Regions from separate parts of the Nocardia terpenica genome, predicted to be linked through region 1. Evidence: riboswitches for the same ligand, from Rfam matches in the RefSeq annotation. Region 1 holds a riboswitch; the other holds the start of a gene.

Evidence for each region. A riboswitch is a leader RNA that binds a small molecule or an ion and turns the genes downstream of it on or off. The one in region 1 is predicted to bind cyclic di-AMP.
Region 2: linked by a shared signal. The riboswitch ahead of HPY32_RS19585 (C40 family peptidase) and the one ahead of HPY32_RS13395 (resuscitation-promoting factor Rpf1 domain-containing protein) in region 1 are both predicted to bind cyclic di-AMP.

Annotation. Positions count from the first base shown of each region.
Region 1 covers NZ_JABMCZ010000002.1:458,888-473,676, reverse strand. Annotated here, with positions in the region: gene HPY32_RS13425 (DUF3239 domain-containing protein) at 1-397, shown strand, start outside; gene HPY32_RS13420 (M1 family metallopeptidase) at 478-1,869, shown strand; gene HPY32_RS13415 (coiled-coil domain-containing protein) at 1,893-2,789, opposite strand; gene HPY32_RS13410 (LppU/SCO3897 family protein) at 3,062-3,580, shown strand; gene HPY32_RS13405 (helicase-associated domain-containing protein) at 3,592-5,916, opposite strand; gene HPY32_RS13400 (hypothetical protein) at 6,025-6,213, shown strand; gene HPY32_RS13395 (resuscitation-promoting factor Rpf1 domain-containing protein) at 6,271-6,921, opposite strand; cyclic di-AMP (ydaO/yuaA leader) riboswitch at 6,934-7,117, opposite strand; gene HPY32_RS13390 (hypothetical protein) at 7,393-7,629, opposite strand; gene HPY32_RS13385 (cold-shock protein) at 7,809-8,225, shown strand; gene HPY32_RS13380 (DUF2771 domain-containing protein) at 8,249-8,773, opposite strand; gene HPY32_RS13375 (MFS transporter) at 8,817-10,550, opposite strand; gene HPY32_RS13370 (glutaminyl-peptide cyclotransferase) at 10,629-11,429, opposite strand; partial or broken gene HPY32_RS44615 (DUF3027 domain-containing protein) at 11,477-12,226, shown strand; gene HPY32_RS13360 (sacsin N-terminal ATP-binding-like domain-containing protein) at 12,658-14,789, shown strand, end outside.
Region 2 covers NZ_JABMCZ010000002.1:1,677,572-1,692,360, forward strand. Annotated here, with positions in the region: gene HPY32_RS19570 (acyl-CoA dehydrogenase family protein) at 1-1,763, opposite strand, end outside; gene HPY32_RS19575 (ATP-binding protein) at 1,975-3,159, opposite strand; gene HPY32_RS19580 (hypothetical protein) at 3,375-3,638, shown strand; cyclic di-AMP (ydaO/yuaA leader) riboswitch at 3,863-4,026, shown strand; gene HPY32_RS19585 (C40 family peptidase) at 4,045-4,734, shown strand; gene HPY32_RS19590 (RNA-binding S4 domain-containing protein) at 4,901-5,281, shown strand; gene HPY32_RS19595 (cation:proton antiporter) at 5,258-6,424, opposite strand; partial or broken gene HPY32_RS19600 (hypothetical protein) at 6,495-6,881, opposite strand; gene HPY32_RS19605 (fatty acyl-AMP ligase) at 6,936-8,609, opposite strand; gene HPY32_RS43935 (type I polyketide synthase) at 8,606-13,978, opposite strand; gene HPY32_RS19630 (EamA family transporter) at 14,365-14,789, shown strand, end outside.

The DNA of each region.
Region 1 (14,789 bases):
GGTGGTGTCGGACCGCCACCAGCGCGGGGTCACGCTGCTGGCGCTGGTGAACCTCGCCAAGGCCGACGACGCCGAGCCCCGCTACGCCCTGATCACCCGGGTCGTGCGGGCGCTGCCGGGGCATCGGATGCGGCCGGGTGAACAGGTGCCCGCGGTGACCGTGCGCGCCGATCGCGCCCCGCGCTCGGTCGGCGACCTCCGCCAGTCGGTCAGCGCCATGCCCGTCGCGTGGGGCACCGGCGATCGCGGCGTGATCGAGCGGGCCCGCGCGAGCATCAGCGACGTGGAATGGAAACTGCTCGCCGACAATATCGCCCTGGCCGCCAAGGTCCGCACCGCCGACGCCAAACGCCTGTTGTTGGATCCGCAGCAACTGCCGGAGGAACTGCGCGGTTAGCATCTAATCCGGTTCGTGATCAATTCTCCGGTGGTGGCTCCTGCCGAAAGGGCGGCTGGCGTATGCGGTTGTCGAGCTGGATGTGTTGTCTTGCAGCGGGTGTGCTGCTGGTGGGCGGTGGCGTGCTGCCCGCGGGGGCGCAACCGCCCGCGGATCCGTTCGTCGGGGCGCCGGGGCTCGGTGATCCGTACTATCCCGACGACGGCAATGGCGGTTACCGCGTCGACCACTATGCCGTCGCCATCGACTACGACCCGCCGAGCCACCGGTTCACCGGGCGGGCGCGGCTGAATGCGGTTGCGACGCAGGCGCTGCGGGCATTCGATCTGGACTTCGACGGGCCACCGGTGCAGCGGGTTTCGGTGAACGATCTGCCCGCCGGGTACGACCGCAACGGCGACCACAAGCTGACCGTCAGCCCGGCCCTGCCGGTGCTGCCGGGCCTGCCGTTCACCGTCACCGTCGAGTACGGCGGCGTGCAGACCGAAGGGGGCGGCTGGCGGTTCTCGCCCAGCGGCGGCGCTTTCGTCGCGGACGAACCGCATTCGGCCGCATCCTGGTACCCGGTCAACGACACGCCCTTGGACAAGGCGACTTTCGATCTCACCGTCACGATTCCGCAGCAGTGGCAGGCGGTGTCGAACGGGCTGCGGGTGCGGGACGTGGTGGACGGACCGACGCGCACGGTGGAGTGGGCCACCCGGCACCCGGTGGTCGGCTACCTGACCACGGTGGCCATCGATCACTTCGACTTTCTGGACCAGCGGCGCGCCGACGGGACCCCGCTGATCAGTGCCTTCGCGCCCGCGGCCGAGCGCGCCCGCCCGTTGGAACAGCGTCTGCCGGAGGTGCTGGACTTCATCGAATCCCTCTACGGCCCTTATCCTTTCGAGTCCGGTGGCGGGATCTTCGTGGACACCGACATCAATTTCTCGCTGGAGACCCAGACCCGGCCCGTCTACGCGCCGTGGACCGATCTGGACACGATCGTGCACGAGAACACCCATCAGTGGTGGGGCGACTCCATGTCGGTGCGGCAGTGGTCGGACGTCTGCCTGAACGAATGCTTCGCCAGCTACACGGCCGACTACCTGTGGCCGGAGCGCAAGGAGGGCAAGGACGTCGACGCTCTTTATCGGCGGACGATCACCGATCATCGCAACGACGCGAGGTTCTGGGACATCCCGCTGCAGAACCCCGGCGCCAACCGCGAGTTCACCTCGGTCTACTACCGCGGCCCGCTGTTCCTGCACGCCCTGCGCCGCACCCTCGGCGACGAGGTGTTCTTCCCGGCAATGGCGCAGTTCGTCCAGTCGCACGCCTACGGGAACGCGTCCATGCCGGAGTTCCGGCGCTTCGTGCAATCGAAGACGGGAACGGACCTGTCCGGCTTCTTCGCGGCCTGGCTCGACACGACGACGCCACCACCGGACGAGTACCTGTACCCGGGCACATTGCGAGCCTATTCCTGATTCCGGCACGCTTTTGGCCGGAATCAAGTGTGCGCTGGGTCGTCCTGAATACGTGCCTGCGCCTTGTCCACCCACCGCTGCGCGCGATCCAGTTGCCGCTCGGCCTTGTGCAGCGCCTCCCGCGCCGACCGCTCCGCCGAGGCGGCGAAACGACGCTGGTCTTCGATCCGGGCCAGCTCGGCGCGCAAGCTATCGATGCGCTTGCTCAGATCTTCCCGTTCGGCCGCGCTCCGGCTCACCTCGTCCTGCGCGGAATCCCGTGCGGAACGGGCCGATTCGAGCGTCACGAGAGCTTCTTCGAGCTCCCGTAGAGCAGCCTCGGCCCTCCGCCCGTCGGCCTCGGCCTTCCGCTCGCTGGCATCGGCTTTCCTTTGGACAGTTCCAGTTTCGGGCCGAGCGGTGCGATCGGTCTCCGAAACCTCCGGCACGGCAGTCAAACTCGCCCCCGTCGTCCCGAAACCCTCGTAGTTCACGGCGGTGGTGACCACCCCGTCGCGCACCCGCTCCCCGACCTCCGGGTCCGCCAGCGCCGCGTGCAGCGTCTGCCCCACCTCGCGCAGCACGCCCTCGGAGAGCGCGCGCCCGTGCTCGGTGGCGAGCCCACCGGCCCTGCGCGCCAACGCATTCACCACCTGCTGCCGCTGCGCGGTGAGGGTGCGCAGCCGGTCGCCGGACAGCGTGCGCTGGGCGTCCCGCAGGGCCGCGCCCAGGTCCAGCAGCCCGCTCACCTCGTCGGGGGCCTGGCGGGCCAGCAGATTCACCGCCCAGGCCGCCACCGTGGGGCGGCGCAGCCTCCCGATCGCGGTGGCCAGCCGTTTGTCACCCGCGGCGCGGGCCCGCTCGACCCGCGCGGTCCGCGCCGCCGTGAACTCTCCGGGATCGAGCCCGTAGAGCTCCCGCGCGATGTCCTCGAGCGCCATGGGACATCAGCGTAACGATTGATCGGACGAACCCGACAGAGATCACGATGCGCGCCGGGTCGGTGCGCAGGTCACCGGAAGGGGTAACGATTGTGAACTACTTCAGCTTGCAGCTACTCAACGGCCTGGTGCCGAACATCATCGGTCACTCCCTCCTCGGTCTGTGGGGCCTGCGCCTCATGCACTTCTGAGGCTGTCGCCGCGCCCGTGCAGCGGGTATCCTCACCGCGTTCACGACACCGTGAACGGTTGGGTGAGAAAGGTTTTCGTACGTGAAATTCGCAGGAACGAGGCTGATCACTCGCCTCGTGCTGGCGCTGGTGGCGATGGCGGTGGCCGCGCTCGCGGTCACCGGCTGCTCGAGCTCCGGCAAGTCCGATACGGCCGGCGCCAAGGTCGGCGACTGTATCAATGTCACCGAGAGCTCCGCGACCGCCGCCAAGACCAAGCCCGTCGACTGCTCGTCGGACCAGGCCGTCTACAAGGTGATGTCGACCTCCGGCCAGAAGAAGGACTGCGGCACCGAATACTCCTCCTACGAGGAGAAGAACGCGGGCGGCAGCACCACCGCATTCCTGTGCCTGGCCCCGAATCTCAAGCAGGGCAGCTGCTACCACCAGGACAAGGACACCGGCTTCTCGCTCGCCGACTGCACCGCCACCGACGCCACGGTCAAGGTGGTCAAGCGGGTCGACGGCAAGAGCGACGAATTCCTGTGCGACTCCGGTTCCACGTTCCTCACCGTCTCCGACCCCAAGACGACCTTCTGCCTGGCCAATCCCAAGGCTTGACGGCACTGCCTCTACTGATCGACCAGGGCCACCGACGCGATCCGGTGCAGCGTGAAGTGCCGGACCGCGCCGGTGACCGGGTCCAGGGCATCCAACTGGCCGCCCGCCACCTTCAGCGGCTCGACAATGCGCTGGGTCGCGATGCCCTGCGCGTCCACGTACCCGATGTGCACCGGCCGCCGCACCCGCGCCGCGAGCTGCAGCAGCGCCATCGCGGCCGCCGTGCTGGATCGGCTGCCGTCGGAGCGCACCGACTGACCCGCTCGGGTGTGCGCCGCCTTCTCTCCGGCCCGCAACTCCGCCACCAGCAGTTGCAGCTGTTCGACGCTGGGCGGGGTGGGCCGCCAGGACTGCCGGGCATTGGCGCGGGCCGGAATCCGCACGCCGCGCGGGCGCAGATCCACGATCGTGCCCGACGAATCCTCGCCCGCCGGACTGAATCCCGCGCCGCGCAGCAGCTCCAGCACCTCGCCCAGCGGGGCCTGCGAGATGGCCACGGTCGGGGCGATCGCCCGCAGCGCCAGCCGCTCAGCCACCGGCGCGGCCAGCACCTCCGCCAGCAGCGCCGGATCCTCGCTGCGCACGAACGACTGGGCCATCCCGGCGCGCAGCCGCCCGTGCCGCCGGGCCACGTCATCGATCAGGTAGGTCAGCGACTGCGGCACCGGTGTGCGCGAGTGCGCGGTGAACAACTGATGCAACTCGGCCGCGGTCATCCCGGCGTCCAGGGCGCGGCGCACCGAGGTCTCGGAGATCCGGTACACCGTTGCCGCGCCCGCGGATTCGACGTCGGCGACCAGCGCCACCCGCCGCTGTAGGTCGGCGACCAGCGGTCCGGGCGCGATCACCGTCAGATCCGCCTGCACCAGAACGTGATCCACCGGCTCGGGCAGGGCCGTGTCCATCTGGGCCTCGGCATCGGACTGGCTGCCGTGCAGCAGGGCCCGCCCGGCCGAGGTGAGCGCGCCGCGGCCGACCAGCCCGAGCGCGGTCGCCTCGGCGAGCGTGCGCTCCACCGCGTCGGTCCGAAAGTGCCTGCGCCAGCGCGGTTGTCGCCAGGCCAGCACGCGGGCGATGTCCTGCGGGGTGAGCCCGGACCCGGCCGGGTGCTCGGCCAGCAGCGCGAGGACGGCGCGCCGGTCGCGGGTGGCGTGCAGATTGCGCAATTCCAGCGAGAGCGCGGCCAGCGGCTTGTCGTTGGCGTCGCGCAGGCCGATCATCCACGGGAACCGGTCCAGCTCCAGCCAGGCGTGCGCGAGCACCACCCAGCGCCGTGCGGCGGGGCCCTCCAGCCAGCCGTCCATGGCTCCGGTCGGCGCCCAGAAGTCCTCGACGCCGTCGGTCCGCGGCTCCGGTTCCGGAATTCCCTTGTCCAGCAGGTGCGCCGCGGCCAGCACCTCCACCAGCAGGCCCATCCGGTTCTCGTCGATGCCGGTCTCCTTGGCGATCCGGCGCAACTCCCGCACCCCCAGCCCGCCCGCGCGCAGGGCGGGTGCGGGCGTCTGCGCGAGGGCCTCGAGCACCTGGGCGCCGTGCCGCAGCAGCTCACCCGCCTCGCCCGCGGCCGCGGCGTTCACATCGGCGGCGGCGTGTGTGCTCGGTTCCGGGTCGGGCGGCACGAGCACGTGCGGGTCGGTGATGGGTTCGCGGCGCAGCACCTGGCCGACCGCCGGTGGGAGCTCGACGGTTTCGTCGTCGACCCAGTTCAGCAGCCGATGCGACAGCAGGCGCTGGATCGGGCGATCGGGGGAGGTGCCGGGTGCGGCGTCGCGGGTGCGGCCGCGCGGGCCGGTGCTCGCCAGCTTGTCGAGCAGCGCGCGCTCGGCCGGGCCGATCTCACCCAGGGCGGCATTGATCTCGGATTCGGTCAGCGCGTCCGGGATGTCGGTGGTGCTGCCCAGCGGCCACGGCAGCGCCTCCTTGGCGGCGGCCGCCAGGTACAGCTCGTCGGTACCCCAGACCAGGGCGCGGGCGATCAGGCGCTCGACGGCGGCATCGATCGCGGCCGCCGGGACCCGGTCGCCGAGCAGTTCGTGCAGCCGCGGCCGGGGGAGCGGCGCGGCGCGGCGGCCCGGGAAGGCGGCGCCCTGCACGGCCAGCGTCTCGATCACCGCGAAATCGAGGGTGTTCAACTCGTCGGTGGTGCGCAGCACCGAGGCGCGCTGTTCGGCGCGGGCCGCGAGGACCGCCATCGAGGCCGGCAGCGGCACGGCCAGATCGGGCCGCAGCTCCAGCAGTGCCACCAGATCCGCGTCGGTGCGCGCCGACAGCCACTCGGCCAGGGTCACGGGAGTATCGGAACCCGGTGTGGCGGCGGGCTCATCGGTGGCGGTCATCCGATCCAGCCTAAAGGCCGCGGATCGGACCCGCGCGGGGCAGCGTGGATCCGGCCACAATCCCGCGCCGGACATGGCGAATTATGGCCGTCGTGCCAGAATGAGGCCGTGGTGAACAAATCGAAGAAACCTTATGTCGACAACGGCTGGCCGGATCTGGGCAACGGCGACCACGCGGTCACCGAGTTGTCGTCGACCCGTTCCGGTGGTCTGTCGCCTTTCGGCGAGGACGCCGAGTTTCCGGTGCCGGCGGACCAGGTGCCCTATGTGCACCCGCACACGGTCATCAATCGCTGACGCACGGAGAAGGCCCCCGCATCCTGAACGGTGCGGGGGCCTTCTCATATCTGCGGCTCAGTGGGGCAGCATGCCCTTGTTGGCCTCGAAGAAGTTCACGATGCTCGGATCGAGCTTGACATTGTTGGCCTTGGCGGCGTTGAGGACGTCGAGCGCCTGCTGCGGCACCTGGATGCCCTGCGACTGCGCGACGGCGACGGCCTTGTCGACGGCCTGGAAGACTTCCTGACTGCCGTCGGTCTGCGCCTGCGCCTGCGGCGCGGACGGGGTGTCGGCCTGCGGGGCCGGGTTCCAGCGGGGGGTGGACTGAGTGGGGGCGGGGGCGCTGCGGATGGTCGCGCCGCTGTGCAGACCGAGGCTGGACGAGCAGGAGGGCCACGCGCTCCAGCCCTGCGTCGACAGCACCTTCTCGGCTACCACGATCTGCTGTTCGCGGGTGGCCTGATTGGCGCTCGCGGCGTACTCGGTGCCGCCGTGGGACGCCCAGGTGCCCTGGGAGAACTGCAGTCCGCCGTGGAATCCGTTGCCGGTGTTGGTGCTCCAGTTGCCGCCCGACTCGCACTGGGCGAGACGGTCCCAGTCCTGATCCGAGGCCGCGGAGGCGTGTCCGGCGAGGGCTACCCCAGCGCCGCCCACGATCGCGCTCGTGACAGCGACCTTGGCGACGGTGCGGCCGGTGTTTGTCGGTTTGCGATGGCGTCCACTCATATCGGCTCCTCGACTCCCTCTCGTACGCGCCTGCGAGGTGAGCTGTCGGGTTCGGACTGAGAGGCCGTCCGGTCCCGGTGCGGTGGGGCCGCCACGGGACTTCACCCCAAGGGAGCGTTCGTTTCCGACCGTTCCCGCTTCCCTGCGTAGGGAACGTGGGTTCCCCGCCCTCGCCCCTGGTCTGCGTCGGGGTCCGGTACCCGCGGGGCGAGGCTCGGTGCGGCGGGCCGGTGGTGCCGGGCATCCCGGCTGCGTTAGACCGTACGACGATCTCCGCCAAAAATCACCATTTGGTAACCGGCGTGTACGACCGGGTCGTCGTCTGCCGCAACGGCTTACGCATACCCGTCTGTGCAGGTGGATGCGGCGTGTCAGATCCGAGTGCCCGCCGTGACCGGTCCGTGACCTCCCCGTAATGTGACGAAGATCACAGGAATAGCGCGGTAACGAACTGGGCAAACTGCTTGTTGGTCAGCGCACCCGGCGGCCGGACCAGAGCGCGAAAACGATGGCCAGCAGCAGCCCCAGCGGGGTACCGGCCATCGCCACCAGATACAGCCACAGCGCGGGCCTGCCGTCGGAGACGATCGGCGTGAGGAAGATGGCGGCGATCGCGAGCAAGCCGACGGCGAACAGCCCCAGGGCGAGATACAGCAGCGGAGCACCGGACCGGCGCGGCGGGGTGCGATGCGGGGAGGAATCGGGCATTACTGCACCGTAAAACTGATGTGCCGAGCGTATCGGCACCGGGGTAGACTCGAAGCCATCGCGTCCTGCATACCAGTGTGGGGCGCGTTCTTTCGCAAGCGGCAATGGTTCCGGGCACGACCCGGGGCCCATGGTTGTGCCCGGGAGGTCCGGGCATCGATGACGAACGGGTGAGCGCAGTGCCGACCGGCAAGGTGAAGTGGTACGACGTCGAGAAGGGCTTCGGCTTCCTTTCCCAGGATGAGGGTGAGGACGTCTATGTTCGGTCGTCCGCGTTGCCCAAGGGTGTCGAGGCGCTGAAGCCCGGGCAACGCGTCGAATTCGGTATGGCGGCGGGCCGCCGCGGCCCGCAGGCGCTCAGCCTGAAGCTGCTCGAGCCGCTGCCCTCGGTCCGCAATGCCCAGGGCCGCAAGGAGGCTCCGCCCGCGCAGCCCCGCAAGACCCCGGACGACCTGCACGGGATGATCGAGGACATGATCACCCTGCTGGAGGCGACGGTGCAGCCGGACCTGCGCAAGGGCCGCTATCCCGACCGCAAGACCGCGCAGCGCATCGCCGAGGTGGTCCGCGGCGTGGCGCGCGAGCTCGACCACTGAGTCGTCGTGCCGCGGTTGCGGTTTCAGCCCGCGGTCCTGATCGACCACGCCTGGTAGGGCTCGAACGACTCGTTGCCGCTCTCGTCGCGCGCCGGCACCACCAGCTGCATCTCGATCCCGACGAGGCGCAGATCGCGCTCGGGATGTGAGTCGACGGTGACGGCCATGGTGCCCGCCTTGTAATCGAGGTAGGTGCCGATGTGCTGCACCTTCTTCCGTTGCGGGGTGCGGTATTCCAGGATCATCACCCACGGCGCGTCGGCGAGGTGCCTGGGCAGCGACAGCTGCACCGGGTAGCCCACCGGCACGTCGAGCGGGACGGTGATATCGCTTTCCCGGCAGGCGAGGTCGAGCCGATTGTCGGCCTGGCTCACCGAGCAGTACCGGTAGGGCGGGACCGTCACGGTCTTGCCGTGGGCGTAGGCGGTGATCTGCGGATCGGGCGTGTGCGCGTTTCGCACGGTCACGAACACCACGGCCGCGACGGCGACGACGAAGACGAGCAGCGCCGCCACGCTCGCCGTGACCGCTACGCGCGCGCGGCTCATCGGGCCGCCTCGCTCGGTTCGGGTAGTTCGCTCGAAAGCTCGCTCACTGGGGCGCATTTCCTGTCGCTCGGGGGGTGGGATCGTCCGGGGCCGGGCCGTCGTGCGGCAGCCCGCCGGGGACCTCCTGCTTCGCGTGCTGCGGTCGGTTGCCGCCCAGGCCGGGCAGCAGCGAATGACCACGGTAGCTCACCACGGTCTGCACCAGTCCGAGCGCCAGCACCGCGGTGACCACCGCGAAGCCCTTCCAGTACACGGTCGGCAGCAGCACGCCGCCCGCGCCGCCGATCACCCACGACAGCTGCAACACCGTCTCCGAACGGCCGAAACCGGAGGCGATCGATTCCGGCGGCAGGTCGTCCTGGATGGAGGCGTCCAGTGACACCTTGGCCAGGGCGCTGGCACCCGCGCCGACCAGGGTGGCCAGCGCCGCGCCCAGCAGGCTGTCCGCGAACGTGGCGAACAGCGCGACCGCGGTGCAGGCCGCGGTGCAGCCGACCACGATCAGCGCCGGGCGGCCCAGCTTCAGCCGGGCCCCGGTGGCATTGCCGACGAAGTTGCCGATCGCCGCGGCCGCCCCCACGACGCCCAGCATGGCGGCCTGCTGCACCGGCCGGTGCTCGGTGGATTTGGCGACGAAGGCGGCATAGAAGGTGAGGAATCCGGTCAGCACCCGGATCGAGCTGTTGCCCCACAACCCGGTCACCACCGAGCGGCCCAGCGGCTGCCGGCGGCGACCCGGCTTGACGGTTCCGGCCTGTTCGCCGTCCAGGATCTCGGTGCGGGCGTCGCTGCCGTGATAGCCGAGGGTGGCCGGGACCTCGCCCTCGGTGACCTCCACCCAGGACGGGATGCGCAGGCTGAGATAGGTTCCGGCGACGGCGATCAGCGCGGCGAACACCAGCGCGCCCGCCGACCCGGCTGCCGCCGCCGCCAATCCCGCCAGGCCGCCCGCGCCCAGGGTGCCGCCGACCAGGCCGAAGACCGTGAGCCGGGAGTTGGTGCGGACCAGGTCTATTCCGGGTGGCAGCACGCGCGGCGTCACCGCGCTCTTCAATACCGCGAACGATTTGCTGAGGATCATCATGCACAGCGCGAGCGGATACAGCGCCCAGCCGTGCACATTGAAGATCAGCAGGATCGCGATCACCGTGCGGGCCGCGAACGACCCCGCCAGCGCCAGTCGGCGGCCGCGCTGCAACCGGTCCAGCAGCGGGCCGATCAGCGGCGCGATCACCGCGAACGGCGCGATGGTGATGAGCAGGTACAGCGCCACCTTCGACTTGGATTCGGCGGTGGCGGCGCTGAAGAACAGCGTATTGGCCAGGGCGACGGCGATGGCGGCGTCGAGGGCGAAGTTCGCCATCGTCGCGTACACCAGTGCGGTGAGCCCGGATTCGTCGGCGCCGTCGGCCTTCGCCGCGCGCTGGAAGGTCTGGAAGCCCTTCTCGGTCAGCTCGATGCTGCGCATCGCCACCACGCGGGTGACCGTCAGCTTGCGCGGGGTCCGGCGGCCGGTGGCCTCGGTGGGCTCCTCCTCGACCGGGATCTCGCGGGTCGGCGGCGGCGCGTCGACCGGTGGCAGCGCGCGCGGCGGCTCACCGGAGGCCAGTCGCCTGGTCACGAATTCGGGCACGTCCTGTTCCCCGCGCCGGGGCGGCAGCGCGCGCTGCGAGGCGGTGTTCGGCGGCGGGTACCGGTCGTATCCGGGGTGGCGCGCAGGCTGCTCGGCATCCCACCGACCAGGATCGGTTCCGGAGGGATCACGAGAAGCAGTCACGATTCCGATTCTCCCGCACGCGGTAGACGGTCCGACACAGGCCGGGCTGTGTTGCCCGCCTCGCTGTCGGATTGCCTGTCACGCCGGGACGAAACGCACCTCGAACATCGTCGGCCAGTTCTTCCCGGTGATGAGGAAGTGATCGGTGCCGGGCAGTTCGGCGATGCCGTTGAGGACATCGGTACCGGCGCGCTCGGCGGGGGTGAGCAGGCCGCTCGCGTCGATGTCGGCGCGGACCGCGCCGGTATCCGGATCGATGCGCAGGATGTGGTCGGTGGGCCACACATTGGCGTACACCGAACCGTCTGCGGCGCAGTCCAGTTCGTTGAGCCGCGCGCCGTGGTGCGAGGTGAGCCGGACCGAACCGGTCGGCGCGAAGGTGACCGGGTCGTGGAAGGTCAGGGTGTCGGTGCCGTTGCTCATGACCAGCCGGGCGCCGCGCGTGCACAGGCCCCAGCCCTCCCCCCGGTAGGAGGCCCGCCCGCGTTCGGCCAGCGTGCGCGGGTCGCGGGCGATGGCCGTGCCGTCCTTCCAGGTGAGCTCCCACAGGATGTCACCCGCCCGGGCGATGCCCTCGCCGAACAGGGGAGCGGGCAGGTCGACGCGGGCCAGCTGCGCCCCGGTGGCCAGCTCGGTGGCGCGCACGAAAGACTCGCCGACCAGGCCGGTGCCCTCGTAGAGGACGGTGCCGTCCACCTCGAGCCCCTCGGTGAAGGCGGCGCGGTCGTGCGGGCGGGCGCCGATCACCTCGACCCGTTCGCGCGGGGTGTCATCGGGCCGGTCGCACCCGGTGACGGCGGCCGCGCCCGCCGCGGCCAATACCGCCCCGGCCAGCAAGATCAGCCCTCGCACAGCCCACGCACGCCGTTCGCTCTCCATACGGCAAAATGTAAGGCGTGAGCGCAGTATCTGTTTCGGACCCCGGCGTGCGACCGATCCTGGCGGAGGCGGTCGGCCTGGCCCGCCGTGCGCTCCTGGAGTTGCAGCCGACGGGCGTGGGCGAGCATCTCGGCGTCACCGCCGAGGACGACCACGCCGCCACCCACCACTTCGAGGCCACCCTGCCCGGGTATCGCGGCTGGCAGTGGGCGGTCGTGGTGGCGGCCCCACCGGAGGCCGAGTACGCGACGGTCAGCGAGTCGGCGCTGCTGCCGGGCCCGACGGCCCTGGTCGCGCCCGAATTCGTGCCGTGGGACCAGCGGGTCCGCCCCGGCGACCTGGCCCCGGGCGACCTGCTCGCGCCGCCGCCGAACGATCCGCGCCTGGTGCCCGGCTACATCGCCACCGGCGACCCGGTGGTCGACGAGGTCGCCGAGGAGATCGGCCTGGGCCGCAGCCGGGTGCTCAGCCTTCAGGGTCGTGCCGAGGCCGCCGAGCGCTGGTTCACCGAATACGGTCCCGACACCGACATGGCCCGCTCCGCCCCCTCCACCTGCGGTGTGTGCGGCTTCTTCGTCCCCCTCGCGGGCTCCCTGCGCGCCGGTTTCGGTGTCTGCGCCAATGCCATGGGCGCCGACGGTCACGTGGTGCACGCCGAATACGGCTGTGGCGCCCACTCCGACACGGTCGTCCCCGGCGGCACCGGCTCCCCCCAGTACGAGGCCTACGACGACTCGGCCGTGGAACTCGTCCCCACCGAATCGCTTGATACACAGGCGAATGCCGACGCATCCGCCGCGCAGGCGGGCGATGACGTAGTCGCCGGGCGGGCGAGCGATGACGCAGTCGCCGGGCAGGCGAGCGACGACGCATCCGCCGCGCAGGCGAGCGACGGCGTAGTCGCCGAGACCACGGAACCGGATGACACGCCGGAGATCGCCGGTGGCGGCGATGGGGCAGCGGATGCCTCATCCACCGCCTTTGACGCTGCTGCGCCGACCGACGATGTGTCGGTTTCCGCCGAGGCCGATTCGGGTGCGGCAGCGGAGGTTTCGGCGGCCGATACGTCTTCCGATACTTCGCCCAGTGCGGCGGACCCCGATGATTCTCCCGCGCAGTACAGCGATGCCTGGGCGGTGTCGGCGGTGCGGGTGCAGCGGGGCGAGGCGGGGGCGTCCGGGGCATCGGAGGCGCTCTGAGCGTCGGTGCCGAGCGCGGCGTGGACGAGATGAGCGATCCGTTCCAGACCGCCGCGCTGCGGGCGGGAGTGCTGGCCGCATGGCGGGATTCGCCGACCCGGCTGCGCGAGGACGCCGCCACCGAGGCCGACCTGGTGCGGGCCGGGTATCGGGATCGGCTGCTCACCGAGTTGGCGCAGAACGCCGCCGACGCCGCGGCCAAGGCCGGGGTCCCGGGGCGACTGGTCGTCGGCTTGGCGGGCCGGTCCCTGCACGTCGCGAATACCGGTGTGCCGCTGGACATTACGGGCGTGCACGCGCTGACCGCGCTGCGCGCCTCCGCCAAGTCCGGCGGCGAGGCGAGCGTCGGCCGCTTCGGCGTCGGCTTCACCGCGGTCCTGACCGCCGGTGACGAGATCGAATTCCGTTCCCGCACCGGCTCGCTCCGCTTCTCCCGCGCCGACACCCGGAAGGCGCTGGGCGACAACGGCATCCATCTGCCCGGGGGCGTTCCGGAGTTCACCCCGCCCGCGCTGCGCCTGGTCTGGCCGCTGGCCACCGCCCCCGCCGACGGTTTCGACAGCGAGATCGTCGTCCACCTGCACGACGGCGTCGACCCCGCGGCCCTGCTGGCGGCCATGCGCGCCGAGGCGGCCGACCTGCTGCTGGAACTGCCCGCGCTGCGGTCGATCCGGGTCGGCGACGACGAGATCGTCAGCGCCGTCACCGATCTCGGCAACGGCCTGCGGGAACTGCGGCTCACCGGCCCGGTGCGGGACGAGCGGATCTGGTGGCAGTTCGACACCGGCCGCGCCCGCTGGCTGCTGCCGGTCCGCGACGGCCGCCCGCACGCCGCCGAGCCGGACGTCCTGCGCGCCCCGACCCGCTCCGACGAGGAACTGTCGCTCCCGGCGCTGCTGATCGCCGACATTCCCATGCAGCCCGACCGCCGCCGCCTGCTCCCCGGCGGCCGCATCGCCGAATTGGCCGAGGGCTACGCCGATTTCGCCCGCGCCCTGCCGCCCTCCGACCGCCTGGTCCTGGTCCCCACCCCCGGCTTCGCCCGCAGCGAGATGGACGGCCTGCTGCGCGAGGCCCTGGTCGCCGAGCTGCGCGCCGCCGCCTGGCTGCCGGTCGTGCCGACCGCCGACACCCGGGAGACCACCGCCGCGCCGCAGCGATCGAGCGTATTCACCGGCGCCACCGAGACATTGACCGCGCTGCTCGCCGACCTCATCGGCCCCCTGGTGATCGCGGACCTGTCCGGCCGCGCCGCCGCCGACGTCCTGGCGGTGCTGGACGTGCATCGCATCGGCCTGGCCCGGATCGCCGAACTGTCCATCGGCCTGGAACGCCCACCGCACTGGTGGTATTCGCTCTACGACGCCCTGGAACCGTTCGTGGTGGACCCGCTGGCCGCCGAGGAACTGGGCGCGCTCGCGGTCCCGCTGGCCGACGGCCGCCTGGTCACCGGCCCCCGCACCGTGGTGCTCGACGACCGGCTCGACGACCCCATCCCGGTGGGCTGGGCGCGGCTGGCTCATCCGGAGGCCGTGCACCCCTTGCTGAGTCGGCTCGGCGCGCGCCCGGCCACCGCCGAGGACCTGCTGCACGATCCCGCGCTGGCCGCCGAACTGGAACACGACCCGGGCGACGCGGACACCGTCGACGCCGTCCTGCGGCTGGCCGCCCTGCTGCCCGACGGCGCGCCGCTGCCGTCCTGGATCGGGCGGCTCGAATTGCCCGCCGACACCGGCGAATCCCTGCCCGCCGACGAACTGCTGCTGCCCGGCGCGCCGCTGGCCCGCCTGCTGGTCGCCGATTCCCCGCTCGGCACCGTCGATTCCGCCGTCGTCGAGGGCTACGGCGTCGCGCCCCTGCGCACGATCGGCGTCGGCTGGGGCTTTTCCCTTGTCACCGAGAGCGATCCGACCGGACCCGACCACAATCTCGACGACGAGGAGTCGTGGTGGGAGGGGCTCGCGGAGGATCCGCCGGAGCTGGCCGCCGTCCGCGACCTGGACCTGGTCGACGAGTCCGCGTGGCCGGAGGCGTTGCGGCTGTTGCTGTCCGACCCGGCCACCCGCCGCCTGCTCGCCGACCGCGACGGCTACACCGCGTGGTGGCTGCGTCGGCACGCGCGCATCGCGGGCACCCCGCTGGGCCTGTTCCGCGCGCCCGG
Region 2 (14,789 bases), 1.2 Mb from region 1:
TCCCACAGGGCGGCGAACAGCTGGTGCACGCGGATTCGGGCCTGCTTGCAGAAAGCGTCGGCCAGCTGTTCGGCGGCCGGGGCCTCGGGGCTGTCCTCGGCCCGCAGCGCCTGGGCCCGCACGCAGGCCGCCGACATCGCGAACAGCTCCGCGCCGATGTCGACGATGCGGCCCAGGAAGCCCTGGCGGTACTCGAGTTTCGCCTGCCAGCGCGCCATCGCGTACATCAGCGAGCGCGCCTGCTTGCGCGCGGAGCGCTCGACGAAGCGCAGATGCCGTGCCAGCGGCCCGAATTCGGCGTAGGTGGCGGGCACGGTGCCCGCGCCGACGGCCAACTGCGGGAACCACCTGGCGTAGAAACCGCTCGCGCCCACCGCCGCCTTGGCCTTGTCCTTGAACTCGGCATTGCGGTCGACCAGTGCCCCGGCGGCGGCCATGTGCGCGTCGGCCATCTCGCGGGCGATCAGCAGCCGCATGATCTCGCTGGAGCCCTCGAAGATCCGGTTGATGCGCAGATCGCGGACCAACTGCTCGGCGGCGACCGCGCGTTCGCCGCGCGCCCGCAGCGAGGCGGCCGTCTCGTAGCCGCGGCCGCCGCGGATCTGGACCAGCTCGTCGGCGATGCGGCAGCTCATCTCCGAGGCCCACAGCTTGGCCAGCGCCGCCTCGATGCGAATGTCGTTGCGGTCCTCGTCGCACATGGCGCCGGACAGGTCCAGCGCGGCCTCCAGCGCGAAAGTCGTTGCGGCGATGAAGGACAGCTTCGCGCCCACCGCGGCATGCTCGCCGACCGGCCGCCCCCACTGCACCCGCGCGGCCGACCATTCCCGGCCGATCTTGAGCGACCACTTGGCCGCCGCCGTGCACAGCGCCGGAATGGCGAGCCGCCCGGCGTTGAGGGTCGTCAACGCGATCTTCAGGCCGTCGCCCTCGCGGCCGATGAGATTGCGCGCGGGCACCCGCACCTTGTCCATGCGGGTGACGCCGTTCTCGATGCCGCGCAGGCCCATGAAGGCATTGCGGCGCTCCACGGTGATGCCCGGCGAGTCGGCCTCCACCACGAACGCGGAGATGCCGCCGCGATGGCCCTCGCTGCGGGGCACCCGTGCCATCACCACCAGCAACTCGGCGACCACGCCGTTGGTGGTCCACAGCTTCACGCCGCTGAGCTCGTACGCCTCGCCATCCGCGGTCGGCGTGGCGGTGGAGGCCATCCGCGCCGGGTCGGAGCCGACGTCGGGCTCGGTGAGCAGAAAGGCGCTGACCGCTCCTTTCGCGCAGCGCGGCAGGAACTCTCGCTTCTGCTCGGGTGTCCCGGCCAGCTTCAGCGGTTCCGGCACGCCGATGGACTGGTGCGCCGACAGCAGCACGCCGAGGCTGGGATGCGCCGAGCCGACGAGCATCAGCGCCCGGTTGTAGCCGACCTGCGAAAGTCCCTGTCCGCCGTACTCTTCCGGGATCTTCAGGCCGAAGCAGCCGTGCTCGGCCAGCCCCTGGACGTACTCGGCGGGAATCTTCGACTCCGCCTCGATCGCCTCGCCGTCGATGATCTCGCAGAAGGCGCGCAGTCGGGTCAGGTACGCCTCGGTCTTGGCGGAGTCCTCCGCCGAGGGCCGCGGGTACGGGTGGATCAGGTCGAGCCGGAAGCGACCGAGAAACATCTCCTTCGCGAACGACGGCTTGGCCCAGGTCGTTTCGCGGGATTCCTCGACGAGCGCCCGGGCCTGTTCCTCGGTGGCGTCGACTTTCGCGGTGGTCGCCATGCTGTCCTCCTCGGACGTGATCAGAATCACATTCGAGTGTAGGAGCGTTTGTTACTCACCGGTAGGGGTTGGCTTCTGTGAAATCTAACCGTCTCTAATGATCTTGGAATACAAGCGAATACGCGGCTACCACCCACGCGTTCCCGGCCCGCGCCCACGTTGTTCCCGGCCCGCCCCCCACGTTGTTCCCGGCATGCTTTTGGCCGGGAACTCAGCTCACACTCCGCAGATACCGCCCGAAATGCGGCACAGTAAACCCAATAGTCCCCCGCTCCGCCGAATAAATGAGCCCCTTCTTGATCAACCCATCCCGCGCCGGAGACAGCGACGCGGGCTTGCGCCCGAGCTCGGCCGCCACCGCCGCGGTCGCCACCGGACCGTCGTCGCCGGACAGATCGGCCATGGCGCGCATGTACTCTCGCTCCGCCGGGGTCGCCCGCTCGTAGCGGGAGCCGAAGAAGCCGACCGCCAGCTCCTCCTCGGCCGTGGGTGCGGCCAGCTCCACGTCCTCCGCGCCGATCGGGCTCTGCGTGGCCACGTCCCAGGTGGCCTTGCCGTACGCCTGCACGAAGTACGGATAGCCGTCGGCCTTGCGGTACAGCGCATCCAGCGCGCCCTCGGTGAACTTCACCTGCTCGCGCTCGGCGGGCGCGATGAGCGCCAGGTCCGCCGATTCGCGGTCGAGCCGGTCGATGCGGTGGTAGCCGAACAGTCGCTCGGAGTAGCTCTTGGACGCCGACAGCACCGCGGGCAGGTGCGGCAAGCCCGCGCCCACCACGATCAACGGCGCTGCCTCCTGGCTCAATTCGTGGCACGCGCCGCAGACGGCGGAGACGTCGGCCGGTCCCAGATCCTGCATCTCGTCGATGAACACCGCGATGCCCACGCCGCCGTCGCGGGCCACCTGCGCGGCCTCCATCAGCAGTTCCACCAGGTCGATCTCGATATCGCCGGAATCGGCCCGGCCGGTCACCGCGGGCACGTCGATGCCGGGCTGCCAGCGCTCGCGCATGCCCTTGTCCGCGGTGGCGCGCAGCGCGAAAGCCTTGAGGATGCCGAGGAAGTCGTCGACCAGCTCCGGATTGCGGTGCGCCACCGCGATCTGCCGCACCGCCATGTGCAGCGCCGAGGCCAGCGGCCGGCGCAGCTCCTGATCGGGTCGCGCCTCCAATTTGCCCGTGCCCCAGCCGCGCGTGCGCGCGGCCGAGCGAAGCTGGTTGAGCAGCACGGTCTTTCCGACCCCGCGCAGTCCGGTGAGCATCACGCTGCGCTCGGGCCGCCCGCGCGAGACGCGCTCCAGCACGATGTCGAAGGCGTCGAGCTGCTTGTCCCGGCCCGCGAGTTCGGGCGGCCGCTGGCCGGCGCCGGGGGCATACGGATTCCGCACGGGGTCCATGCCCGTACACCGTAGCGCGTGCCTTCCGCTTTCTCGCCGTATCTATCGAATGCCGTAGAGACGGATATCGAAGGGTCGTGGCGCCGTAGGAATCCGAATGGTCGGAAGGTGCGGATTGCGCTCGCCCTATTGCGCGGAGGTGGTCCCCCGCGGCCCCGGGCCCTTCTACGCTGGTGTCTGTTCGCGAACCTGATCCCCAGTTGCAGGGAGGGGCCATGTCCGAGGAGTCCGTTCCCACCGTCGCGGAGGTGGTCGAGTCGTGGAACGTACCGGCCGACGCACCGGTCGCCGCGCGCATCCGCAGCAACATACTGGTGGCCATCGAGCGCGGCTACGACGATCCGCAGTTGGTCGCCGACCTCGCGGTGGGCCCGCTGGTGATGGCGCTCGGGCAGTTGGAGGTCGAGCTCGCCGACGCCCGCCGCCGCATCGAGGACCTCGAACGGACCGTCTCCCCAGGTAACGGCGGCGCGCACTGAGCGGGTGTCCGAATTTGTAACGCGCGCGATTCTCGGTTCGATAACGCCTGTGCCCGAATCGATATCGCGCCGTGACCTACTGCCCGGGACCGCAGAACTGGGGTCTGTCCTGGGACTTCGTCGGTGTCGTATCGACACGCGCGCTGTGGGGTGGACAACACCCGCGCGTAGCCGTAATCTCTTCGTGACTTAGCGGAGTATGTCGCTCACCCCAGGGGCGGCCCGCTAGGCAGCCGCCTAATCGAGGGTCGGGTGGGCAGCCCGATCACCGAGCCGGGGAACCAGTTACACGGGGTGAATCCCCTTCGGCCGCAAGGCCGTCGGGGTAGGGCCGATCTTCCCGACCCGAACCCGACAGCTAACCCGGTCGGCGGAGTGGGCAGGAAGAAACAGGAGACTCAGCTCGGTGGGTAAACACAGTCTGCAACGGGAGTCGCGACTCCCGAATTCCGTGAAGGGCGCCCTAGTTTTCGGCGCCGTCGCCGCCACAACCGGTGCCATGCCCGCGATTCCGGCCATGGCCGCGACCATCAACATCCCCGGCGTCGGTAACTTCGACGTGCCGGTCGGCCCGCAGTTCGACCAGCAGGTCGGCCAGGTCAACCAGGCGCTCGCCGACCACGCCGACCAGATCAAGGAAGCCCAGCACGTGCTGGCGCCGCAGTCCATGGCCGGGCCGGGTCAGGCCGCCCCGGGGCTGCCCAACTTCGCGCCGCCGATGCCGGGCATGTTCCAGCAGCAGCACAACACCGCCGGCGATGTCGCGCTCGACGCCGCCCGCACGAAGATCGGCTCCGATTACGTGTGGGGCGCGTCCGGCCCGTCGTCCTTCGACTGCTCCGGCCTCGTGCAGTGGGCCTACAAGCAGGCCGGAATCCAGCTGCCGCGCACCAGCTTCGAGATGTCGCACGTCGGCAAGCCGGTCGCCTTCGAGTCGCTGCGGCCGGGCGACCTGGTCATCCAGAACGGCGGCGGCCACGTGGCCATGTACGCCGGCGACGGCAAGATCCTGCAGGCCCCGCAGTCGGGCGAGACCGTCAGCTACGCCTCGCTGAACCCGGACTCCATCGTCACCGCGCGCCGCGTCGCCGCCTGAGCCCTGCTTCGCGAGCCCGTAACCTGGTACACGTGAAGGATTTCGGCCCACGTGACGACTGGTCTCGTGAGCACATGGGTAACTCGTCGGGTACGCCCAAAGCTCACGGGGCAGTCGACGCAGGACCTGTGACCAAGTCTCGCGGCTCTTACCTGTATGGCCAAGAATCGCGGAGAGGCGGGTGAGCAGGGTCGACTCCTGGATTTGGGCTGTGCGTTTGATGAAGACACGGTCTGCCGCCGCGACCGCGTGTCGCGGCGGGCACGTGCGTGTCAATGGGGTGGCGGTCAAACCTGCCCACCAGATCAAGCCCGGCGACGAGGTGCGGGTGCGGGTCAACGGCCTGGAGCGCATCGTCGTCGTGGAGCGGGTCATCGCCAAGCGCGTGGGTGCGGCGATCGCCGCCCAGTGCCTGATCGACAAGAGTCCGCCGCCACCCGCCCCGGAGATCCTCGCGTCCCTGCCCCGGCGCGATCGCGGCTCCGGTCGGCCCACCAAACGCGAACGGCGCGAAACGGATCGGCTACTCGGCCGACCCTCCTCCTGAGCCGTCGCCGTCCGCCGCCGAGCCCCGGCGGGCGGCCAGCGCCGACCCGACCGCCGCCGCGGCGATCGTCACCAGCGCGCCCAGCATCATCGCCGACGCCTCGCCGCGCACCAGCACATGCAGCTGGGTGCCCACCGTCACCGCCGCCACCGGCACCCCGATCTGTGCCGCCGCCAGGGTCGCGAAGGTGATCGGCTGACCCAGCAGTCGCATCAGCCCGTGCGCCAGCACCGCCGCCACGCCCAGCGCCAGGCCGAGCGCGATCAGCCGCGGCTGCTCCCCGAATTCGCGCAGATTCAGCCGGGCGCCCAGCCAGACGAAGAACAGCGGACCGAGAAAGCCCTCGGTCACCGCGAACAGCTGCCGCGCCACCCGCCGCGGCTCACCCACCCCGGCCACGGCCAGCCCGGCCGCGAAGCCCGCCAACATGATCGACACGTGGGTGCGGGTGGCGAGGGCGGCCATCGCGAACAGCAGCGCCAGGCTGACCCGCAGCTCCAGCGCGAACTTCCGGTCCTCCGACACCTCGTGCGCGCGCTTGCGCAGCCCGGACCGCTCCAGATAGCGCAGCAGCACGAACAGCACCGCCGCGGCCGCGGCGACCGCGAGCGCGCCCAGGGTCGCCCGCCCCGCATTGCCGACATCGATCACCAGCGGCAGCGCCACGATGCAGGCGGTATCGGCGACCGCGACCTGCGCGGTCAGCTCCAGCACCGAACGTCCCCGCAGCCCTTGGGAATCGATGATCGGCAGCACCAGCGCCGCCGACGACGACGCGATGAGCACGGCATATATCGCGCCGTGCCCGGTGCCGAACCAGTCGGCGAGAAAGAAACCGGCCGCGGCGGCGAACACCCCGACCAGCACCGCCCGCACCGCACCCACGCCCAGCGCCGCGTGCACCGACGGATCACGCACCGGCACATGCGTTCCCGCGACGAACATGACCAGCGCGAAACCCATGTCGGCCAGGAACGAGAACAGCGGATCGCCCGCGTGCAATACCCCGAAGCCGGTGGCGCCGAACAGGATTCCGGCCACCAGCTCGCCCAGGATCACCGGCACGTGCCAGGCGGCCCGCCACGACAGCAGTGGTCCGACCAGGCCGAGGATCAGCACCAGGGCCAGAGTCGAGAACGTCACGGGCCTACTTCTTCGGCTTCGCTCTACCGGCCGCCTTCTTCGCCTTCGCGGGCACCAGCGGCCTGCCGTCCCGCATCGGCGCGAGCTTGGTCGGGATCGGAATGTTCTCGTCGGTGTGGTAGCAGGCGCACACGCGGTGGTAGCCGTCGGCGATCTGCAGCGGCGAGCCGGTGGCGAGATCGCCCTGCACCAGCAGGATCGGCGAGAGCGATTTACCCGTCAGGATTTTCGCCAGATCGGTGCGCACGTGCGGATTGTCCGGCGGCAGCAGCGGCAGGGCGGCCGCCCGCAGAATGTCCTTCGCCTTCTTGTGCACCACGGGGGCGGTGCGCAGGAGCGAGACGATCGCGTCGACGGTGGACCCGTCGGCGATCAGCGCCAGATAGTCGCCCGCGGCCGGATAGTCGTGATCCTCCGGCTCGTCGAGCCATTGCACGGAATAGGGAGCGCTTGCCATCGTGACATGATGCGGCAGATGCGGCGCGCGCACTGCCGGACACGCCAAATCGGTTCAGCGCGTGCCGGGTGCGACCAGGCCCGCGAGATAGCGGGTCCGGCATCGGCCGCGGGCCGGTCGCCCGGCGGTGTCGGTCGGGATCGCGCCCGGGGCGACCAGCACGACCTCGACCGCTGCGATGTCGTGGGTGGTGGTGACGGCGGTGCGAATCTGCCGGACCACCTCGCCCGGATCGGCGAACCGGTCGGCGAGTTCGGCCAGCAGCACCAGGGTCTCGCGCTCGTCGCACTCCACGACGAAGGCGGCGATCCGGTCGGGCCGCAGCTCGGGCACGGCCTGGACCGCCGTCGCCTCGACATCGGCGGGATAGTGGCGCCGCCCGCCCAGCACGAGCATGTCCGCGAGCCTGCCCGACAGGTAGAGCTGGCCGTCGTGGAAGAAGCCGAGATCGCCGGTGCGGAGCCACTTCTCGGGGCTGTCGGGCAATTCGGCGCCGAAGAACGCGGCGGTGGCGCGCGGGCGGCGGAAGTATCCGGGGCACACATTCGGGCCCGCCACCCAGATCTCGCCGATCTCGCCGGGAGCCAGTTCCACCCGATGGATCGGATCGACCACCCGCACCGAGGGCCCGGCGGGCACACCGCAGCCGACCAGCGCCAGGCCCTGCGGCGGGTGCCCGGCGACCACCGCGCGGCCCGCGGCCAGTGCGGCCCGGTCGAATTCGACGGCGGTCGGCTCCTCGTCCTGGGCGAGATAGGCGACCGGCAGGGTCGCGCCCGCGAAACCGTAGCCCGGGGTGTGGGCGCGGTGGCGGAAGCCGTAGGGCGAGAACGTCTTCGTGAAGGCGGCCAGGGCCTCGGCGCGAATCGGTTCGGCGCCGTTGATCAGCAGGTCCAGCGCGGACAGGTCGAGACCGGCGCGCTCGGCCGCAGTGCTGCCCGAGATCGCCAGGGTGAGACCGAAATTCGGGCTGACGGTGGTGCCCGCGCGATAGTCGGAGCAGGCGCGCAGCCAGCGGGCGGGGCGCACGGCGAAGGCGGCGGGCGCGAGCGTGACCGCCGGGACCCCGGTGTACAGCGGCAGGGCCAGCGCCAGTATCAGGCCCATATCGTGGTGGAACGGCAGCCAGGTCACGATCGGCTTCGCGGCCGTCGCGGGCAGGCCGGTGCGCAGCTGTTCCAGGGCGGCGGCCAGATTCGCGTGGGTGACCGCGATACCGGATTCGGGCAGCGCGGAATCGGCGGTGTAGAGCAGGTAGGCCGGATCGTCGCCAATCGGGTCGAGCACCGGGGGCGCGGTCGGCTCCGTCGCTGTCGCCAGCACCCGCCCGACCGCGAGACCGGCTCTCGCCGTGACGGTTTCCGCGCCGGGGCTGACCAGGCTGAGTGCGGGCGCGGCATCGGCGAGCACGGCCGCGAGCCGCCCGAGGCCGCGGCGCGCGGAGACCGGGAACAGCGGCACCGCCACCCGGGCGCTGTAGAGGCAGGCCAGAAAGGCCACCACGTAGTCCAGGCCGTGCTCGCAGAGGATCGCGACGCGATCGCCGGGGACGGTGACGCCGCGGATGCGCTCGGCCAGCGCACCCGCGGCGGTGTGTAATCGACCGCAGGACAGCGTGTTCGGCACCGGGTCGCCGTCCGGGTACGACAGCGCGGTGAAGGCGGGATCGTCGGGCCGGTCCTGTGCCCGGCGGGCGACGGCTGCGGCCAGCATATCGACGGTGTTCATGGCGACTCCTCGAGCGGATGAGCGGCCCGCATCCGGGCGCTGAGTTCGGCGCCGAGCGCCGCGACGGTCGAATGATCGCCAATATCGGAATCCCCCAGCACCAGCCCCAACCGCGCCTCGAGCGTCCGCCGCAACTCCCCCATCTGCGCCCGCGACACCCCCAGCGCCCCGAAATCGGCCCTCGGATCCAACAATTCAACCCGCCGCTCCAACATCACAGCCAACGCCGCCCGAATAATCCGCCCCACCGCCCCCACCACAACCTCCCCCTCCCGAACCCCACCCGCCTCACTCCGCCCTGACCCATGCACTCCTCCACCCTGGAGCGAGTTGTGTGTTGTGCCGCTGTGGGGTGCGTTGTGTGTTGTGCCGCTGTGGGGTGCGTTGTGTGTTGCGCCGCCGTGGGGTGCGTTGTGTGTTGCGCCGCCGTGGAGTGGGTTGTGTGTTGTGCCGCTGTGGGGTGAGTTGTGCGTTGCGCCGCCTTGGAATGAGTTGTGTCTTGGCCCGCTGTGGAGCGAGTCGTGTGCCGCACCGCCGCGGCCAGAGTCGGCCTGATCCAGGCGGGTCTGTGATCTCCCTTGACTCGGGTCCATGTGCGGCTCCCCTTGCTTCCGATGTGTGCGTGGCTCCCCTTGATCCGGATGCGTGTGTGCTTCCCCTTGATCCAGGTGCATGTGCGGCTCCCCCTGACCCGGGTGCGTGTGTGCCTCGCCTCGGTCCAGGCGCACGTGCGGCTTTCCTTGGGCCGCGTGCAGCTCTCCATTGCCCACGTGCCTGGGTGGTTCCCCTTGATCCCGGCATGCTTTCGGCCGGGATCCTGCCGACCCGTCGCACCCGAACGGGCGGCAGGGCGGGTCGAGGGCGGGGGTGGGGTCGTCATCGGGGGCGAGGAGGAGTGGGTCGCGGTGTCGGAGGATCTCGGTCAGGACCGCTCGGCCGTGGGCGGGGTCGACCGTGCCTGCGGCGAGCGATGACCCGGGTTCCGCTTCCGGCGGGGTGGATTCGGTTCTGCCCCAGCCGATGCAGATGGTCCCGCGGCCTCGGGTGCGGGCCAGGGCCTGGAGGGCCGCGTGGGCGGCGGCGTAGGCGGCCTGGCCGGGGCCGCCGAGGGCGCCGAGGGTGGAGGAGAACAGCAGGCCGACATCGATCGGATCGGTCGCGGTGAGGTCGAGCAGCGCGGCGGCGGCCACGAGGGTGGGCCGGAAGAGGGCGGTGAGCAGGTCCGGGGTGGTGGCGGCGAAGTCGGCGTCGCGCCGGATACCGGCGGCGTGCACGAATCCGCGGATGACGGAACCGCATTCGCGCACGTCGTCGAGCGCATTGGCCAGGTCGGCCCGGTCGGTCACATCGCAGCGCACCACCACGATCCGGTCCTCGAGACCGGCCAGCAGCGCGGGCAGCGGGCGGGGCGTGCGGGTCAGCACCACCACATCGTGCGCGCCCGCGTCGAGCAGCCAGCGCACCGCGATCGCGCCGAGCCTGCCGAGACCGCCGGTCACCACGTAGGTCCCGTTGGCGCTGAGGCCGATCGCGCTCTCGGCGGGCGCCACCGGTTCGAACCGGCGCGCCGACACCCTGCCGTCGGCGATCCGAACCTCCTGCGGCCCGGCCGGATTCATGACCAGATCGAGCGCCGGTCCGGGATCGTGCCCCGTCAGCCAGATCAGCCGGGTCGGGTGCGGCGACTCCCGTCGCAGCGAGCGCACCAGCCCGGCAACGGCGTGCTGGGCGATGGCGTCGCGGTCGGGCAGGACCACGGTCAGCGCCGTCGCCGCGCTGCCCCGAATGCGTTGCAGCACAGCGAGAGCGCGCCGGGCCTGCTCGACGATCGGCCCCTCCGGTCGCCCGTCCGGCCAGACCAGCACCACGGCCGTCGGCTCTCGCCGCCCGGCGAGCAGCGATGCGATGAGCGAATCGGCCGCCGCCGGATCGCGCGCGATTCGCTCGGTGGGCAATCGGCGGCCGAGTTCGGCGCCGAGCGCGGCCGCCGCCTCGGACGCGCCCACCACCAGGGCCCGCTGGAACCGCGCATCGGAATGCGCCTCCGAGGCCGCGGGCACCGCCAGCGGAGTCCAGGTTTCGGCCAGCAGCAGTGGGCGCGCCTCCGTTCGGGGCGTCTCCCCGATCGGCAGCAGATCGTCGGGCAGCGCATCGACGGCGTCCCAGGCGTAACCCGTTGCCGTCTCGCGTATTCGGTAGACGATCCCGGTCGGCTGGACGATATCGGACTGCGAAGCATGCTCCCGATCGGCGGTGTCCAGCGCGCTGCGCACGCCGAGCAGGGCGACGGCCGGTGCGCCGTGCTGGTCGATGGCGATCACATCGCTGAGCAGCTCGCCGGGGTGCGCGGCGCGCACGAACGCGTGGGCCTCGGTGAGCAGGAGCCCGGCGGTGTCGTCGAGCCAGGCGGAGGCGATGCCGACCGGGAACGGCCACCGGTCCGGCGGGAGCAGGTCGGCGGCCGCGGTGGCGATCAGGCGCAGGCAGGCGTCGACGGCTGCAGTGTCGAGCGGAATATAGCCGAAAAGCCCAATGGCACTGTGGTTTTCGGGATCGCGGTGGCTCCGGTGGGCGTCGACGGTGCGCAGCCAGGCGACGATATCCGCCGGAGTGGGTGCGGCGGCAATGCGGCCCGAGGCCAGCGGCACCTGCCCGAAGGCCGCGAGCACCCGGCTTCCGGCGCGGAACCCGACATCGGGCAGCACGGCGGCATCGACCCGGCCGTGGACGGTGAAGTCGGTCAGCCGCGTCCCGGCCGCGACCCAGAGGAGCCGCCGCAGCCAGAATGCCGTGGGTACCGGCGACCTGTCCGGGAGGGCGATATCGACCGGCCGCGGCTTCGCGCGTCGCCGTACTTCGGCGGGGGCGATCTGCGGGAAAATTGAACGCCGCCACAGTCTTTCGACCGATACGCCGGTGAACTCGCCCTGTGCCGCCCAATCGATGGCGCGGCCCTCCAGGTACAGTCCCGCCACCACATCGAGAAACGAGACGGCCTCGTTCTCCCCGGTCAGTGCGTGCGCGGAGGCGCGGAAGGACGAGTGCTGTCGAACCAGTGTGGCGAGCACTGCCCGCGGTGATACCTCGATCACCGTCGAGATGCCATCCGCCGCAGCCGAATCCAGCGCGGATGCCACATCGACTGCGCCGCAGAGGTTGTCGGCCCAGTAATCCGCGTCGACCCGCTCGCGGTTATCGAGCGGCCGCCCGAGAGTCGTCGAATACAAGCGACGCTCGGCCGCCCGAGGATCGAGATCGCCTAGCACCGTAACGAATTCGTCTCGCACCGCGCGAACTTCGGGGCCGTACGCGGCGGGATCGTCGACCACCCGATGCCAGGACATCCCGCGCCGCCCCGCCCGCCTCAGCACCGTCTCCACATAATTCGGCACGCCCGCCACCACCACGGACTCCGCGCCGTGGATCGCCGCGATGCTCACCTCGGCCCGCATCGGCTCCACCAGCCGCCACGCCTGCTCCGGCGACACCGCCAGCACGGCCGTCGCGACGGGACCGTCCATCCGCGCGAGCGCCCGACCGCGCGCCACCGCCACCCGCGCTCCCTCCGCCACCGACAGCGCCCCGCTCGCCACCGCCGCCGCAACCTCACCGAGCCCATACCCCGCCACCGCATCCGGCCGAATCCCCCACGCCCCCAACAGTTCCGCCAGCGCCACCTGATAAACGAACAATGCAGGCTGCACCACCTCGGCACAGTCCAGCCCATGCCCGAACCCATGCCGCGGCGTCCACACCCGCGGCCCACCCGCCCGCACCACCGCATCGGCCCCCTCGGCCACCCCCCGCGCAAACACCGGATACCGCGCCGCCAGCCCCCGCCCCATCCGCGAATACTCCCCACCCTCCGCCGAGAACAAGAACAGCACCCCACCCCCCGACTCCTTTGGCCTTGTTGGGGCGAGGGTTGGCGCGGCGGGGGCCGGTGGGGTGGCTGTGGTGCAGGGGGAAAGGGGTGCGGCCAGAAAGCAGAGGTGGGTGATGGCGTCGGGGACGTTCCGGGCGATGATTGTGGAACGGGCCTCCTGGGGGAGCAATCGTGCTGCGGCGGTGGTGAATTCGCGGAGGGTGGCCGGGGATTGGGACAGGAGGGTGGCCCAGTGGGCGGCGCGGGTGCGCAGTTCGGTTTCGTCGCGGGCGCTGAGTGGGAGCAGGAACGGTGGGTCGGTGGCTCGGGGTGGGGTGGTTCGGGTCGGGCCGTGCAGCACTATGTGGGCGGCGGCGCCGCAGCCGGAGGAGTCGATTCCGGCGCGGCGGTCGGGGAGGGGCACGTCTTGCCAGCCGATGGGCTCGGTGGGGACGTGCAGGCCGAATTCGCCCAGGCGGGGGCGCCGGTCCGGGAAACCGACCGTGGGTGCGATGATTCCGTGCCGAATGCACAGGGCCGCCTTGGCGATTCCGGTGATCGCGGCGGCCGCACCCGGCCGCCCGACCGCCGAGGTCGCCGATCCGATCCAGGTCTTGTCCGCCGGATCGCGATCCCGCGCCAGCGCGGCGGCCACCGCGTCGATCGAGGGTTCGGCGAACAGTGCTCCGTTGCCGTGACATTCGAACAGGCCCGCGTCGCGTGGCGCGAATCCGGCACGCGCCCAGGCGGTTCGGACCACCTGCTGTCCGTCCGAGGCCAACAGGCTCGAGCGGTCTGCGGAACCGACTGCGACACCGGCGATCTCGGCATAGATCCGATTGCCTTCGTGGCGAGCGTCCGCGGTGCGCTGCAGGATCAGCACCGCGCAGCCGTCGTCGCGATGGCAGGCGTTGACCGTCTCGACCGCACGCGGATCGAAGGCCGGTTCGTCTATCGAAAAGTGCGGTGGCAGTGCGAGATTCACGCCGCCGACGATCGCCAGCCCGGCCTCGTCCGCCGCCAGCGCCCGCACCGCGGCGGCGACGGCCGCCAGCGACGACGAGCAGCCGCCGTCCAGCATCGCCAGCGGACCACGCAGGTCCAGGGCCGCGGACAGCCGCTCGGCGAGTCCGCCCGGCGCGCCCGCCTGCCCGGTCGCGGTGCGGTGCTCGCCACCCACCGCGACGATCACCGCCGTCCGTGACCCGCGCACCCGATGGCCCACCCCCGCATCGTCCAGCGCCTCGACCGCAACCTCCAGGCACACTCGCTCGCGGGGGTCCATGGCCGCGGCATCGCGATCGGAGATTCCGAAGAAGCCGTTGTCGAACGCGTGCAGTCCATTCGGCTCCAGCCGCGCCCGCTCACCGTCGGCGACCGCCGCGCGAGCATCGCGGCCCTCCAGCAATACGTCCCAGAACTGTTCCACCCCCGCCGCACCCGGCACCCGGCATCCGATACCGATGATCGATACGGACGGTGGTTCCGGCGCGGGCGCGGTCATGGCGTTCCGGTTCGCGGACGCGCGCCACCCGTGCCGTCTGTTAGCGAACTCTGCGTCATCAGGTTCTCCCTCACCGCGTCCGGCGGTACCCTCGGCCCGCGGGTACCTCAGCGATTATGCCGAGAACTTCCGGCACGCAGAAGAGGTTTCGCTCGGCGGGACCCGCGCCCGCGCGGTACTGTCGGAATCAGCACGCGGTTGCGTATAGGGTTCCGCGCGCAGACCGTCGGCACGCCAACACAATCAGGTCTGCGCGGACTGGACCGAGCTACGCCACGGCGGTCCGGCAGCCGGCCGGAAGCGTCGACACCTTACGGGATAAAAGCCCCGAGGGCTCCCATCAGCCTGCCCGGAAACGGGCCGCATGAGAAAGAGCCTCCTCGATCATGGGTGTCGATGTCCTGATTGCCACGCTTGTTGCCGCCTGCCTGCACGCGGCCTGGAATGCCATCGCGCACTGGATCCCCGACAAGACGGTGTCCATCTCGCTGGTGAATATCGGTGGGGCGCTGTGCGGAATCCCGATGCTGCTGCTCGCGCCCGCACCCGACCGGCAGTCCTGGATCCTGCTCGGTGTGTCGGCGGTGCTGCACGTGTTCTACAACGGCCTGCTCGTGACGAGCTATCGCCTCGGCGATCTGAGCCAGACCTACCCGCTGGCCCGTGGCACGTCACCGCTGGTGGTGACGCTGCTGGCGGTGCTGGTGCTGGGCGAGACGCCGACCGCGGGCCAGCTCGGCGGGGTGCTGCTGATCTCGGCGGGCCTGGGCTGCCTGGTGTTCTGGGGCCGCCGCACCGATCCCGCCCGCCC